DNA from 3 places in the Geodermatophilus sp. SYSU D00700 genome. Region 2 is predicted to be linked to each of the others. Evidence: riboswitches for the same ligand, from Rfam matches in the RefSeq annotation. Region 2 holds a riboswitch; each other region holds the start of a gene.

Region 1 (4,401 bases), 210 kb from region 2:
AGACGATCGAGCAGACCGCCCGGCCGCGCCCCGGGGCGCCGTCGCCCTCCCGGGCGGTCGCCGCGGCCCCGCCGGCCGCGCTGGTCGAGACGGCCGCGGTCACGGTGCCCTCCCCGGAGCCGGTGTCCCCGGACGACCTGCCACCCGGGGAGACCGCGGAGGTGTCCGGTGCCTCGCGGTCGCCGCGCCGGCGCCCGGCGGTGCTGGTGCCGGTGCTGGCGGTGCTGCTCGCGGGCCTGCTCGCGGTCCTCCTCTGGCCGGGTGGCTCCGGCGGCGGGCAGCCTCCCGCGCAGGCCGCGGAGACCGGCGCCGGCACCGGCGAGGGCGCCGCGGCGGCCGGCTCGGTGGTCCTCGCCGCCAACGACCACGTCGGGCGCCCTGCTGACGACGTCGCCGCGGACCTCACCGCGCTGGGTCTCACCGTGCAGCGGCAGGACGAGGTGACGACCGCCGTCGAGCCGGGCACGGTCTCGGGCCTCGACCCGGTCGGTGTCCCGCTGCAGCCCGGCGCCCCCGTGACGCTGCGCGTCGCGGTCACCCCGGCAGCACCGGCACCGGCGCCCGAGGGCGGTGCGCCCGCGGGAGGTGAGGGTCCCGAGGCGGCGCTGTCGGTGCCGTCCGGGTCCGGCCCGGCCGCGCCCGCGCCGGCCGAGCCCGCGCCCGCGGAACCGGGACCGTCGGACGCCGCCGTGTCCCCGGACGCAGCGTCCCCCGAGCCCGCGCCGGCCGAGCCCGCGCCCTCCGACGCGGCCCCCTCCGACGCGGCCCCCTCCGACCCGGCCCCCTCCGACGCGGCCCCCTCCGACGCGGTGTCCTCGGAGCCCGCCCCGTCCGAGCCCGCGCCCTCGGACAGCGTCCCGACCGAGCCGGCCCCGACCGACCCCACCGGGCCCGCGCCGACCGAGCCGGCGCCCTCGGACAGCGCCCCGACCGAGCCGGCCCCGACCGACCCGACCGGGGCGGCCCCGAGCGAGCCGTCGGAGCCCGCCCCGAGCGAGCCCTCGGAGCCCGCGCCGTCGGGGTCGTCGGGCGCGACGTCCCCGGGGTCGGCGACGTCGTCGGCACCCGACGGGGGCAGCGCGGCTCCCGACACGGGTGCGGCCGGCTGACCGCGGGCGGTTAGGGTCCTCCGCCATGCCGACCAGGTCACCGGGGGACGCTCCGGCGGGGACGATCGAGACGCTGGGCCTGCCCACCCGGGCAGTCACCGCGCTGACCCGCGCCGGCATCACCGACGTCGCCGCGCTCGCCGCCCTCAGCCGCCGTGAGCTCGCCGCCGTGCCCGGGCTGGGCGCGGGCCTGGTGACGGCGATCCGCCGCGTCGTGCCGGAGCCGCCCACGCCGCTGCCCCGATCGGGGACGGCGGCGCGCGACGGGCAGCTGTCGCTGCCGGCCGAGGACGACGGGGCGCCCGACGCGCCGGAGATCCCCTCCTTCGCCTCGCTGCGGGACCCCCGCCGGCGCAGCGGCCTCGACCTGCTGGTGCCCGGGGCCCCCCCGCCGGAGCAGGGGACGGCGCCCGGTCCGCAGCCCGAGGCGGCGGCGGCCCCGCCCGCGTCCGCCCCGCGCCGCGCCGCCCGCCCGGCGCCTGCACCCCGGCCGGCCGAGTACGCCGACCTGGTGCGGCTCGGGGTGCGGGTGGCCCGCGCCGCGGTGACCGTGCCCGGCCGCCTCGCGCTGTGGTCGGTGCGCACCCAGGTCGACTGGCTGCGGCGGCTGCTCGGCGCCTGACGGCCCGACACGCCGCCGCGACACGCGATGCTCGTCACGCTCCGCCGCCGCGGGATTGTCACGGTGCGGTAACGACGGTTACCGTGGCCGCCGTCCGACCGGCCGTCAGTCCCCGTCCGGGGAGTCCGGACGGATGCCGCCGAGTCGCCCTCCCGGGCGAGCCGGGGACCCACCGCACCACTGGGGTGAATCCCGCCCGCCGGACACCGTCCGGCCGCGGGTAGGGCTGCTTCCCGCCCGAACCCGTCAGCTGACCCGGTAGGCGGCCCACGGGAGAAACGGAGAGCCCGCCGGATGGCGCGCTTCTGCAGCACGACCGCACCACCCCGCCGGCTCCGCCGCACCCGGGTGCGCTCCCGCATCTGACCGCGCCCGGCCGTCCCGACGCCGCACCGCGCCCACCCGAGCTCCTCGGGTGGTGCCCGCCGGTGCGCCCGCGTCGCCCCGACGGCCGGTGCCGCCCACTGCCCCGCACCCCTCCACGGCGCCGCCGCCGGCCGCGCCGTGCCCGTACCCCTGGAGCACCTCCCTCCGATGGACGCCCCCACCGCCGAGATCCCGCGGCCCGCCGCCGGCGCCGCCCGCCGGTCCCGCCGCGCCCCCGTCCGCCGCCCCGCGCTGCTGCTCGGCGTCGCCGCCGCCGGCGCGCTGGTGGCCAACGTGCTGGTCGGCCCCGACCCGGCCGCCGAGGCGCAGGCGGGGACGTCGGAGACCGTGACCGTCGCCCAGGCGCTGGGCCTGCCCGCGCAGACCGGCACCGCGACCGAGGTCCCGCAGGTGCAGCCGCAGGACCTGCAGGTGCTCGAGGAGCTGGCGGCCAGCCGCGGCAGCCGCGAGGCCGCCGAGACCGCCGCCGCGCAGGCGCAGGCCGGTGCCGACCAGGCCGTGCGCGACGCGCAGGCGGCCGAGGCCGCGCGGCTCGCCGCCGAGGCGCAGGCCGCCGCGGAGGCGCAGGCCGCCGCCGAGCGGGCCGCCGCCGAGGCGGCCGCGGCTGCGGAGGCCCAGACCGCCGCGGAGGCCGCGGAGGCGCAGGCGGCGGCGGAGGAGGCCGAGGGGGAGTCCGGCGGGTCGGAGGCGGCGTCCTCCCCGGCCGCCTCGTCGTCGGCCTCGTCCTCGTCGTCGGGGACCACGGCCTCCCGCGTCGCCCGGATCACCAACACCTCGGGCCCGGTGCGCTCGGTGGTGCAGGCCGCCGCCGACGCCGTGGTCAGCAACGTCCCCGGCGCCGCGTCGATCACCCTCGGCGGCACCCGCGCGAGCGCGGCCGACCCGGGCGGGCACCCCTCCGGCCTGGCGCTGGACTACATGGTGCTGACCGACGCCGCCCTCGGCGACGCGATCGTGCAGTACCACGTCGAGCACTGGGACGAGCTCGGCGTCGACTACCTCATCTGGGAGCAGCGGATGCTCTCCTCGCCGGGTGGCTCGTGGTCGACCATGGCCGACCGGGGCGGCGTCACGGCCAACCACTACGACCACGTGCACGTCAACTACGTGGGCTGAGCCGCGACCTCCCGCGCCGCGGGCGCCAGCCAGCGCACCGGGTCCTCGAGCACCGCGTCGAGCGCGCGCAGCGCCGCGCCGGTCGCCCCCGCGGCCGGCACGGCGCCGCCCGCCGCCACGAACGGCCGGCGCCACCGGGCCGAGAGCACCCGCCGGGCCAGGTGCTCCTCCAGCCCCGGGCGCAGCAGGTCGGTCAGCTCGGCGAGGTGACCGCCGAGCACCACCGTGGGGATGTCGAGCACGTTGACCACCCCGGCCAGCGCGACGCCCAGCGCCCACGCCGCGCGGTCGAGCGCGCGGCGGGCGCCGGGGTCGCCGGCCTCGGCGCGGGCCCGCAGCTCCGCGGGGCCGGCGTCGGCGGGCACCCCGGCGGCGGCCAGCAGCGCCAGCCGGCCGGCGTAGCGCTCCAGGCACCCGGTCGACCCGCACGGGCAGTCCGGCCCGGCCGGGTCGACGCAGACGTGGCCGATCTCGCCGGCCCAGCCCGAGCTGCCGGTCATCACCCGGCCGCCGAGCACCGCGGCCCCGCCGATGCCGATCTGCCCCGACAGGTAGACGAAGTCCCGGTGCGGCCCCGGCCGGCCCGGGGCGCTCTGCGCGACGCAGCGCGCGGCGAGGTCGGCCTCGTTGCCGAGCACCGGGACCAGCCCGTCGGGGAGCAGGTCGGCCAGCACGTCGGCGGGGCGCACCCGCGACCAGCCGAGGTTGGGCGCCCGCAGCAGCAGGCCCCGCCCGGCGTCGACCAGGCCGGGCAGCGCGAGCCCGGCGCCCACCACCCGCACACCGGCGGGCAGCGACCCGAGCACCTCGGCGCCCAGCCGGCCGAGCCGGTCCAGCGTGGCGACCGGGTCGCTGCCGCGCAGGTCCTCCTCGTGCAGCCGCTCGGCGACCGTCCGCCCGCGCAGGTCGACCACCCGGACCGCGACCAGCCCGGCGTCGACCTGCATGCCCAGCCCCGCCGGCCCCGACCCCGGTGCCAGCGGGGTGGCCGGCCGGCCCCGGCGCGACGCCGGCCCGCGCTCGACCTCGTCGAGCAGGCCGCCGGCGACCAGGTCGTCGACCAGCCGGGACGCCGTGCCGCGCGTGGTGCCCAGCGCCGCCGCGACGCCGGCCCGCGACAGCTCGCCGGGGTCGGCGCACACCGCGCGCAGGACCAGCGCCAGGTTG
Region 2 (4,401 bases):
CACGACCTCCTCGCCGAGGATGTCGAGCTGCTCGAGGACGGTCTTCAGCGGCAGCCCGGCGTGGTCGACGAGGAACAGCTGCCGCTGGTAGTCGCCGACGTAGTCGCGGAAGCCGAGGGTCCGCTCGATGACCTGCTGCGGGGAGCCGACGGTCAGCGGCGTCTCGCGGGAGAAGTCCTCCAGGGAGGGGCCGTGGCCGTAGACCGGCGCGTTGTCGAAGTAGGGCCGGAACTCGTCCACGGCGTCCTGCGAGTTCTTGCGCATGAACACCTGACCGCCGAGGCCGACGATCGCCTGGTCGGCGGCACCGTGGCCGTGGTGCTCGAAGCGGCGGCGGTAGAACTCGACCATCCGCTGGGTGTGCTCCTTCGGCCAGAAGATGTGGTTGTGGAAGAAGCCGTCGCCGTAGTACGCGGCCTGCTCGGCGATCTGGGGGCTGCGGATCGAGCCGTGCCACACGAACGGCGGGACGCCGTCCAGCGGGCGGGGCGTCGAGGTGAAGCCCTGCAGCGGGGTGCGGAACCGCCCCTGCCAGTCGACGACGTCCTCGTCCCACAGCCGGCGCAGCAGCGCGTAGTTCTCCACCGCCAGCGGCAGCCCGTCGCGGATGTCCTGGCCGAACCAGGGGTAGACCGGGCCGGTGTTGCCGCGGCCCATCATCAGGTCGACGCGGCCGCCGGCCAGGTGCTGCAGCATCGCGTAGTCCTCGGCGATCTTCACCGGGTCGTTCGTGGTGATCAGGGTGGTCGCCGTCGACAGCTGCAGCCGCGAGGTCTGCGCCGCGACGTAGGCGAGGGTCGTCGTCGGCGACGAGGAGAAGAACGGCGGGTTGTGGTGCTCGCCGAGGGCGAAGACGTCCAGGCCGACCTCCTCGGCCTTCTTCGCGATCGTGACGATCGCCCGGATCCGCTCCGCCTCGCTCGGCGTGCGGCCCGTCGTCGGATCGGTCGTGATGTCGCTGACCGAGAAGACGCCGAACTGCATCTCGTGCTCCATGTGGTTGAGAGTGCAACTACTGCTACGGCCCGTCCAACGGCGGCGCCCCCGCGTCCATTCCCAGGGTCTCGTGACCGTGCTGAGATGCAATGACTGCGCTCGGTGACGGATCCGGCACGTCCCGGCGATCCCACTCCGGCGGGCCCCGCGCCCCCCTGTCGGCGCCCGGCCGGTGGGTATCCGGGGTGGGATCGTGATCACCCCGACGGCCGGCCGGGGAGTCCGGACCGGCACGGCGGACCGAGGGGGACCGGGATGTCGCAGCGGGCAGGGGGAGGCGCTCAGACCGGAGCGCCGGGGGACGGCACCGGGGGGCGGCCGCCGTCGGGCGGACTCGACGGCCTGCTGGGGACCGGGCCGGTGTTCACCGGGGCGGTCCGCGGCTACGACCGCGCGCAGGTCGACGACTACGTGAACTGGGCGGAGACCGAGGTCCTCGTCCTGCGCCGGGAGAACGACCACCTGCTCAGCCGCTACGCCGCCGCCTCGGCCGAGCTGCAGAACGCCCGGCGCCGGCTGGCCGCGCTCGTCCGCGAGCGGCAGTCGCTGCCGGGGCCGGACGAGGCGCTGGAACTGGTCCGCCGGGCCGAGGCCGAGGCGGCAGCCCGGACCGCCGCCGCCGAGGAGGAAGCGCGGCGCGTGGTCGAGGAGGCCCGCACCGAGGCCGAGGCGCGGCTGAGCGGGGTCGCCGAGATGCGCGAGGCGGTCATCGCCCTGCGCGAGCAGACCCGCAGCGAGGCCGCGGCGGTGCTCGAGGCGGCCCGCCGCGAGGCGGCGGAGCTGGGCCGGGGGGCGGCCGAGGAGCGCGCCCGGCTGGACCGCGCGGCGGCCGCGGTGCGCGAGCGCCTGGACCGGGAGGCGGCAGAGGTCCGCGCCCGCGCCGACGCCGAGGCGGCTGAGCGCCGGCGGGTCGCCGAGGCCGAGCTCGCGCCGCTGCGCGACGAGCGCGACCAGGCGCGCGAGTGGCTGCTCGGGCTGACCGGGCAGATCGACCGGGCGCTGGCGGTGATCACCGGCGTGCTGCCCGACGACGTCCCCGTCCTCGCCGAGCGTCGCGAGGCGGCCGAGACCGTCGGGGAAGCCGCGGCGGGCGCCGCGCGGGAGCCGGTCGCCGCTGCCGATGCGTCGCAGGTCACTGTGTTGCGCGACACGGACCGGCCCCAGGTCGCCGCGGCCTCCTGACCAGCAGCGACACCGGCGCGGGCAGCTGCCCGGGGGGCCGGCGGGTCACACCCGTCCCGCCGGTCCCTCCGGCCCCGTGTTGTCACGGACCGGTAACGGTGTCTACGGTGGCGGGCGTCCGGTCGGTCGTCTCTCCCCGTCCGGGGAGCCTGGCCGGACGCCGCCGAGTCGTGTCCGCACCCGTGGACGCGAGCCGGGGACCCACCGCAGTACTGGGGTGAATCGCACCCGTCGAGCTCTGCTCGCGGGGGTGTAGGGCTGCTTCCCGCCCGAACCCGTCAGCTAACTCGGTAGGCGGCTCACGGAAGAAACGGAGAGCCTCCGCATGCCCCGCCTCCGGGCCCCCGCGGCCCGCAGGTGCAGCCGCCCGCGCGCGCAGCGCGGTCCCGCGTCCTCCTGACGCCGGCTCGACCCTGCCCTGCCGCGCCCCGGCGCCGACCGCGGCCGCCGGAGACCTCCCGACCAGACACGCCGTAGACCCGCGCTGCGTGCGCGTGCCCATGCCCCGGGCCGCCGCGCGCCCTCTCCCTCGGAGCGCCCACCCGCATGTTCAGCCGTACCCGTCGCACCGCCGCCGACACCCCCGTCGCCGAGACCCCCGACACCCCTGACACCGACGCCCTCGAGACCGCCGTCCTCGAGGTGGACGACGAGACCCCCGCCCCCGGCCGCGCGCGCCGCGGTGGCCTGCTGGGCTCCCGCCGCCCGGCCCTGCTGCTCGGTACCGCCGCCGCCGGCGCGCTCCTGGTCGGGGTGCTCTCCGGCACCGGCCCCGCCGCCACCGGCGGTGCCGAGGCCGACACCGCCAGCGCCTCGGTGGGCGTGGCCGAGGCGCTCGGCCTCGCGGAGCAGGGCACCGACGGCGCCGTCGAGGACGGTGACCTCGCGCCGCTGGAGGAGCTCGCCGCCTCCCGCACCGAGCGCACCGCGATCGACGCCGCCGCCGTCCAGGCCCAGGCCGCGGCCGACCAGGCCGAGCGCGACCGCATCGCCGCCGAGGAGGCCGCCCGCATCGCCGCCGAGGAGGAGGCCGCGCGCGCCGCCGCCGAGGCGCAGGCCGCTGCCGAGGCCCAGGCTGCCGCCGAGGCCCAGGCTGCCGCCGAGGCCGAGGCCGCCGCCGCGGAGGCCGCTGCTGCCGCCGAGGCCGCCGAGGCCGCCGAGGCCGCCGAGGCCCAGGCCGCCGAGTCCGCCGCGGCTCCGGCGCCGAGCAGCTCCAGCTCCGAGAGCCGCGGGTCCTTCAAGGACTACGCGCTCAGCCTCGTCGGCGCCGAGCAGTTCTCCTGCCTCGAGAAGCTCTGGGGCAAGGAGAGCAACTGGAACCCCAACGCGCAGAACCCGACCAGCACCGCCTACGGGATCGCGCAGTTCCTCGACTCCACCTGGGCCAGCACCGGCATCGCCAAGACCTCCGACGGCTACCGCCAGATCGACGCCGGCCTGATCTACATCAACGAGCGCTACGGCTCGCCCTGCGAGGCCTGGGCGCACTCGCAGGCCACCGGCTGGTACTAGGAGGACCCCGCTGCCCCCGCGCCTCGCACGCTCGGCGCGGGACCCTGCAGCGGAGCCGTTCCAGCACGTCACCTCGGGAGGGCCGGTGACCAGGGTGGTGCCCGCGGGCTTCGTCCGCGCGCACACCCAGGTCCGCCGGCCCTCCCTCGTCCCCGAGGTCCGGCTGCACGTCGCCGACGACGTCGTCGCCCTGTGGGAGGCGATGGAGACCGCCGGCGGCGCCGGTGAGGAGCCGCCGTTCTGGGCCGCGGCCTGGCCCGGCGGGCAGGCCCTGGCCCGCGCCGTGCTCGACGGCGCCGTCCCGGTCGCCGGCCGTCGCGTCCTCGACCTCGGGTCGGGCAGCGGCCTGGTCGCCGTCGCGGCCGTCCTCGCCGGCGCCCGGCACGTGCTGGCCAGCGACGTCGACCCGTTCTCGCGGACCGCGGTCGGCGTCAACGCCGTCCTCAACGGCGTGCGCGGCATCAGCGTGATCGGCGACGTCCTGCACCGCGAGCCGCCCGACGTCGACGTCGTCCTGGCCGGGGACGTCTGCTACGACCGCGTGATGACCGGGCGGGTGCTGCCGTTCCTCGACCGGGCGCGGGCCCGCGGTGCCGAGGTGCTCGTCGGGGACCCCGGCCGCCCGTACCTGCCGCACGAGCGGCTCGAGCCGGTCACCGTGCTCGACGTCCCCGAGACCGAGGGCCCGGGCCTGCGCCGCACAACGGTGTG
Region 3 (4,401 bases), on a different contig from region 2:
GCACCACCGGCTACGACGCCCTCGCCGAGGTCGACGACGTGCTGGTCGACCCGGCCGGCGAGGCGGCGCTCACCGCGCTGGACACGGAGCTGTCGGGCCGCGAGGTCGACTACGCGCGGCTGGTGCACCACTGCAAGCGCGAGGTCACCGACGGCAGCCTCGGCTCGGAGGTCGCCCGCCTGGTGCGGGTGATCGGCGAGCTGCCCGGGATCGACGTCGAGACGGAGGAGGAGGCGCTGGCCGAGCTGCTGGCCAGCTTCGACGTCTACCGCACCTACCTGCCCGACGGCCGCGAGCACCTCGACGCCACGGTGGCCGCCGTCCGCGACCGCCGTCCCGACCTGGTCGCCGCGGTCGACGCGCTGCACCCGGTGCTGGCGCGGGCCGGCACCGAGGCGGCCACCCGGTTCGAGCAGACCAGCGGCCCGGTGATGGCCAAGGGCGTCGAGGACAGCGCCTACTACCGCTGGGCCCGGTTCGTGGTGCTCAACGAGGTGGGCGGCGACCCGGCCCGGTTCGGCAGCACGGTCGCGGAGTTCCACGAGGCGCAGGCCCGGCGGCGGGCGCGCAAGCCCGAGTCGATGACCACGCTGACCACGCACGACACCAAGCGCAGCGAGGACACCCGGGCTCGGCTGGCCGTGCTCGCCGAGGTGCCCACCGAGTGGGCGGACCTGGTACGCGGCTGGCTCGCGCGCCACCCGCTGCCCGACCGGCCGCTGGCGCACCTGGTGTGGCAGAACCTGGTCGGCGCCTGGCCACTGTCGCGCGAGCGGGCGCACGCCTACGCCGAGAAGGCCGCCCGGGAGGCGGGCACCTCGACGACGTGGACCGACGTCGACGAGGCCTTCGAGGCGCAGCTGCACGGGATGGTCGACGCCGCGTACGACGCCCCGGCGACCAACGCCGAGATCGAGGCGTTCGTCGCCCGCATCGGCCCGGCCGGGCGGTCCAACGCGCTGGCGCAGAAGCTCGTGCAGCTGACCATGCCCGGCGTCCCCGACGTCTACCAGGGCACCGAGATGGAGGACCGCTCGCTGGTCGACCCCGACAACCGCCGCCCGGTCGACTACGACGAGCGCCGGCGGCTGCTGGCCCGCCTCGACGGCGGTGAGGTGCCCGGGGTCGACGACACCGGCGCGGCCAAGCTGCTGGTCACCTCCCGGGCGCTGCGGCTGCGCCGGGACTCCCCGGAGCTGTTCTCCGGCTACACGCCGGTCGAGGCCACCGGCAGCGCCGCCGGCTCCGTCGTCGCCTTCGACCGGGGCGGAGCGGTCACGGTGGCGACCCGGCTGCCCGTGGCGCTGGCCGCCACCGGCTGGGGCGACACCGCGCTGGCGCTGCCCACGGGCGCCTGGCGCGACGTGCTGACCGACACCCGGGTCGTGGCCGACGCCGGCGGGGCGCCCGTGGCGGGCCTGCTCGCCCGGCTGCCCGTGGCGCTGCTCGTCCGAGGATGAGACGGAGGTCACGGCGGCGCCGCCCGGCGCCGCCGTGACCTGCGGTGCCGCGCCCGGGCCGGACCCGGGACGCCGGGCGGCACGCCGTGACGGGTGGGGCCGGTGTGCCGTCCCGTGATGCGACCGTTACCTTGGCTCCCGCACGCGGCCGACCGACGGCGGCGTGCCGGAGCCGGTCCGCCGAACCCCGTCCGCCGGGCTCCGTTCCTCCTGCACAGCCAGGACGGGGGTGGGGGACCCATCTCGGCGTGTGCGCCGCGGTCACGGGGGGACCGGACGCAGCGCCTGGGGGTGAAGCCGCACACGTGCGGCCGGGGCACCGATCGCTCCGAACCCGACAGCTCACCTCGCAGGCGGCGGATCGGAGATCCCGCATGCGCACGTCCACGTCCTTCCTCCGCCGTGCCCTCGTGACGACCGGCGTGGCCGCGGCCGCGATCGGCGTCGCGGCCGGCCCGGCCTCGGCCGCCGCCCCCAACGACTGGGACGCCGTCGCCCAGTGCGAGTCCAGCGGCAACTGGAGCATCAACACCGGCAACGGCTACTACGGCGGCCTGCAGTTCAGCCAGAGCACCTGGGAGGCCTTCGGCGGCCTCGACTACGCCCCGCGCGCCGACCTGGCGACCAAGGCGCAGCAGATCGCCGTCGCCGAGGCCACGCTCGACGTCCAGGGCCCGGGCGCCTGGCCGACCTGCGGCAAGAACCTCGACCCGTCGGCGCCGGAGGCCGGCTCGCCCGAGGCCGCGGCTGCCCCGGCCCCCGCGCCGGCCCCCGCGCCGGCTCCGGAGCCGGCCGCCGCTCCTGCCCCCGCTCCCGCTCCGGCCGCCGAGGAGCCGGCGCCGGCACCGGCCGAGGACGCCGACCGCAGCTGGGACCGCGGCTCCCGCTGGGACCGCGGCGACGGTGAGGGCGGCTCCTACGTCGTGAAGAGCGGCGACACCCTCGGCAAGATCGCGAGGGCGCAGGGCGTCGACGGTGGCTGGCGGGCGGTGTGGGCCGCCAACCGCGACGAGTGCAGCGACCCGAACCGGATCTACGTCGGTCAGGAGCTGCAGCTCCCGTGAGTCCTCCGGCAGCCGGGGGGTCCTCCCCCGGCTGCCGGGAGCCCGGGGGTCTCGGCCGGCCGTGAGCCGCGCGGCCGCCGGGGGACCCGCTCCCCCGCGGGCCGCCGCCCGCGGCGGTTGACCGCTCCCCCAGCGGGCAAGAGGGTCCGGTCAGCCGCACCACCGCCGGGAGGTCCTCGCATGTCCGCTGCCGCCGAGTTCGCCGTCTGGGCGCCCGTGCCGGAGCGGGTGCGCCTGCAGGTCGACGGCGCCGTGCACGACATGCGCCGCGACGACGGCGGCTGGTGGCGCGCCGAGGTGCCGGCCGCGCCCGAGGCCGACTACGGCTTCCTGCTCGGCGACGACGACACCGTGCGGCCGGACCCGCGCTCGCGCCGCCAGCCCGACGGCGTCCACGGCCCGTCCCGCCGCTTCGACCCCGCGGCCCACTCCTGGGGCGACGGCGCCTGGACCGGGCGCCCGCTGGCCGGCGGCGTCGTCTACGAGATGCACGTGGGCACCTTCACGCCCGAGGGCACCCTGGACGCGGCGGTCGAGCGCCTGGACCACCTCGTCGACCTCGGCGTCGACTTCGTCGAGCTGCTGCCGGTCAACGGCTTCGACGGCACGCACAACTGGGGCTACGACGGCGTCCTCTGGTACACGGTGCAGGAGAGCTACGGCGGGCCGGCGGCCTACCAGCGGTTCGTCGACGCCTGCCACCAGCGCGGCCTGGGCGTGATCCAGGACGTCGTCTACAACCACCTCGGCCCGTCGGGGAACTACCTGCCGCTGTTCATGCCGGTGTTCAGCGAGGGCGGGCCCAACCCGTGGGGCTCGTCGATCAACCTGTCCGGGCCCGACTCCGACGAGGTGCGCCGCTACATCCTCGACAACGCGCTGATGTGGCTGCGGGACATGCACGTCGACGGGCTGCGGCTCGACGCCGTCCACGCGCTGGTCGACGAGCGGGCCACCCACGTGCTCGAGGAGATGGCGCAGGAGGTCGACCGGCTCTCGGCGGCGCTGGGCCGGCCGCTGACACTGATCGCCGAGAGCGACCTCAACGACCCCCGGCTGGTGACCCCGCGCGCCGCCAACGGCACGGGCATCCACGCGCAGTGGAGCGACGACTTCCACCACGCGCTGCACGCGGTGCTCACCGGCGAGGGGCAGGGCTACTACGGCGACTTCGCCGCGGCCGGGCTGGCGGGACTGGCCAAGACGCTGACCGGCGCGTACTTCCACGACGGCACCTGGTCGAGCTTCCGCCGCCGGTCCCACGGCCGGCCGGTCGACACCGCGCGGCTGCCGGGCTGGGCGTTCCTCGGCTACCTGCAGGACCACGACCAGGTCGGCAACCGCGCCATCGGTGACCGCATCTCGGCGTCGCTGTCCCCCGGCCTGCTCGCCGTCGGCGCGACGCTGGTCCTCACCGGCCCGTTCACCCCGATGCTGTTCATGGGCGAGGAGTGGGGCGCCTCGACGCCGTGGCAGTTCTTCACCAGCCACACCGACCCGGAGATCGGGCGGGCGACGGCCGAGGGGCGCAAGGGCGAGTTCGCCGAGCACGGCTGGGACGCCGACGAGGTGCCCGACCCGCAGGACCCGGAGACGTTCACCCGCTCGAAGCTGGACTGGTCGGAGCCCGAGCGGGAGCCGCACGCGCGGCTGCTGGCGACCACCCGGGCGCTGCTGGCGCTGCGCCGGGCGCAGCCGGATCTGGTCGACCCGGACCTGGGCGCGGTGGAGGTCGGCTGGGACGACGAGGACCGCCTCCTGGTGGTGCACCGCGGCGCGCTGCGGGTGGTGGCCAACCTGTCGGGCGAGCCGCGGGAGGTCGACCTCGACCGGCCGGCCACCGGCGTGCTGTTCGCCACCGGGGACGACCCGGCGCT

The links. Region 2 has a riboswitch for cyclic di-AMP ahead of ACI79V_RS01040 (aggregation-promoting factor C-terminal-like domain-containing protein). Riboswitches for the same ligand answer to the same signal wherever they lie in the genome.
Region 1: linked by a shared signal. The riboswitch ahead of ACI79V_RS00035 (hypothetical protein) and the one ahead of ACI79V_RS01040 (aggregation-promoting factor C-terminal-like domain-containing protein) in region 2 are both predicted to bind cyclic di-AMP.
Region 3: linked by a shared signal. The riboswitch ahead of ACI79V_RS19435 (transglycosylase family protein) and the one ahead of ACI79V_RS01040 (aggregation-promoting factor C-terminal-like domain-containing protein) in region 2 are both predicted to bind cyclic di-AMP.

Annotation. Positions count from the first base shown of each region.
Region 1 covers NZ_JBJGZA010000001.1:6,211-10,611, reverse strand. The annotation lists gene ACI79V_RS00045 (protein kinase domain-containing protein) at 1-1,109, shown strand, start outside; gene ACI79V_RS00040 (DNA-directed RNA polymerase subunit alpha C-terminal domain-containing protein) at 1,135-1,731, shown strand; cyclic di-AMP (ydaO/yuaA leader) riboswitch at 1,859-2,012, shown strand; gene ACI79V_RS00035 (hypothetical protein) at 2,266-3,234, shown strand; gene ACI79V_RS00030 (ROK family transcriptional regulator) at 3,222-4,401, opposite strand, start outside.
Region 2 covers NZ_JBJGZA010000001.1:214,595-218,995, reverse strand. The annotation lists gene ACI79V_RS01050 (LLM class flavin-dependent oxidoreductase) at 1-996, opposite strand, end outside; gene ACI79V_RS01045 (hypothetical protein) at 1,357-2,178, shown strand; cyclic di-AMP (ydaO/yuaA leader) riboswitch at 2,330-2,490, shown strand; gene ACI79V_RS01040 (aggregation-promoting factor C-terminal-like domain-containing protein) at 2,725-3,690, shown strand; gene ACI79V_RS01035 (class I SAM-dependent methyltransferase) at 3,776-4,401, shown strand, end outside.
Region 3 covers NZ_JBJGZA010000034.1:23,571-27,971, reverse strand. The annotation lists gene treY (malto-oligosyltrehalose synthase) at 1-1,460, shown strand, start outside; cyclic di-AMP (ydaO/yuaA leader) riboswitch at 1,704-1,831, shown strand; gene ACI79V_RS19435 (transglycosylase family protein) at 1,835-2,524, shown strand; gene treZ (malto-oligosyltrehalose trehalohydrolase) at 2,705-4,401, shown strand, end outside.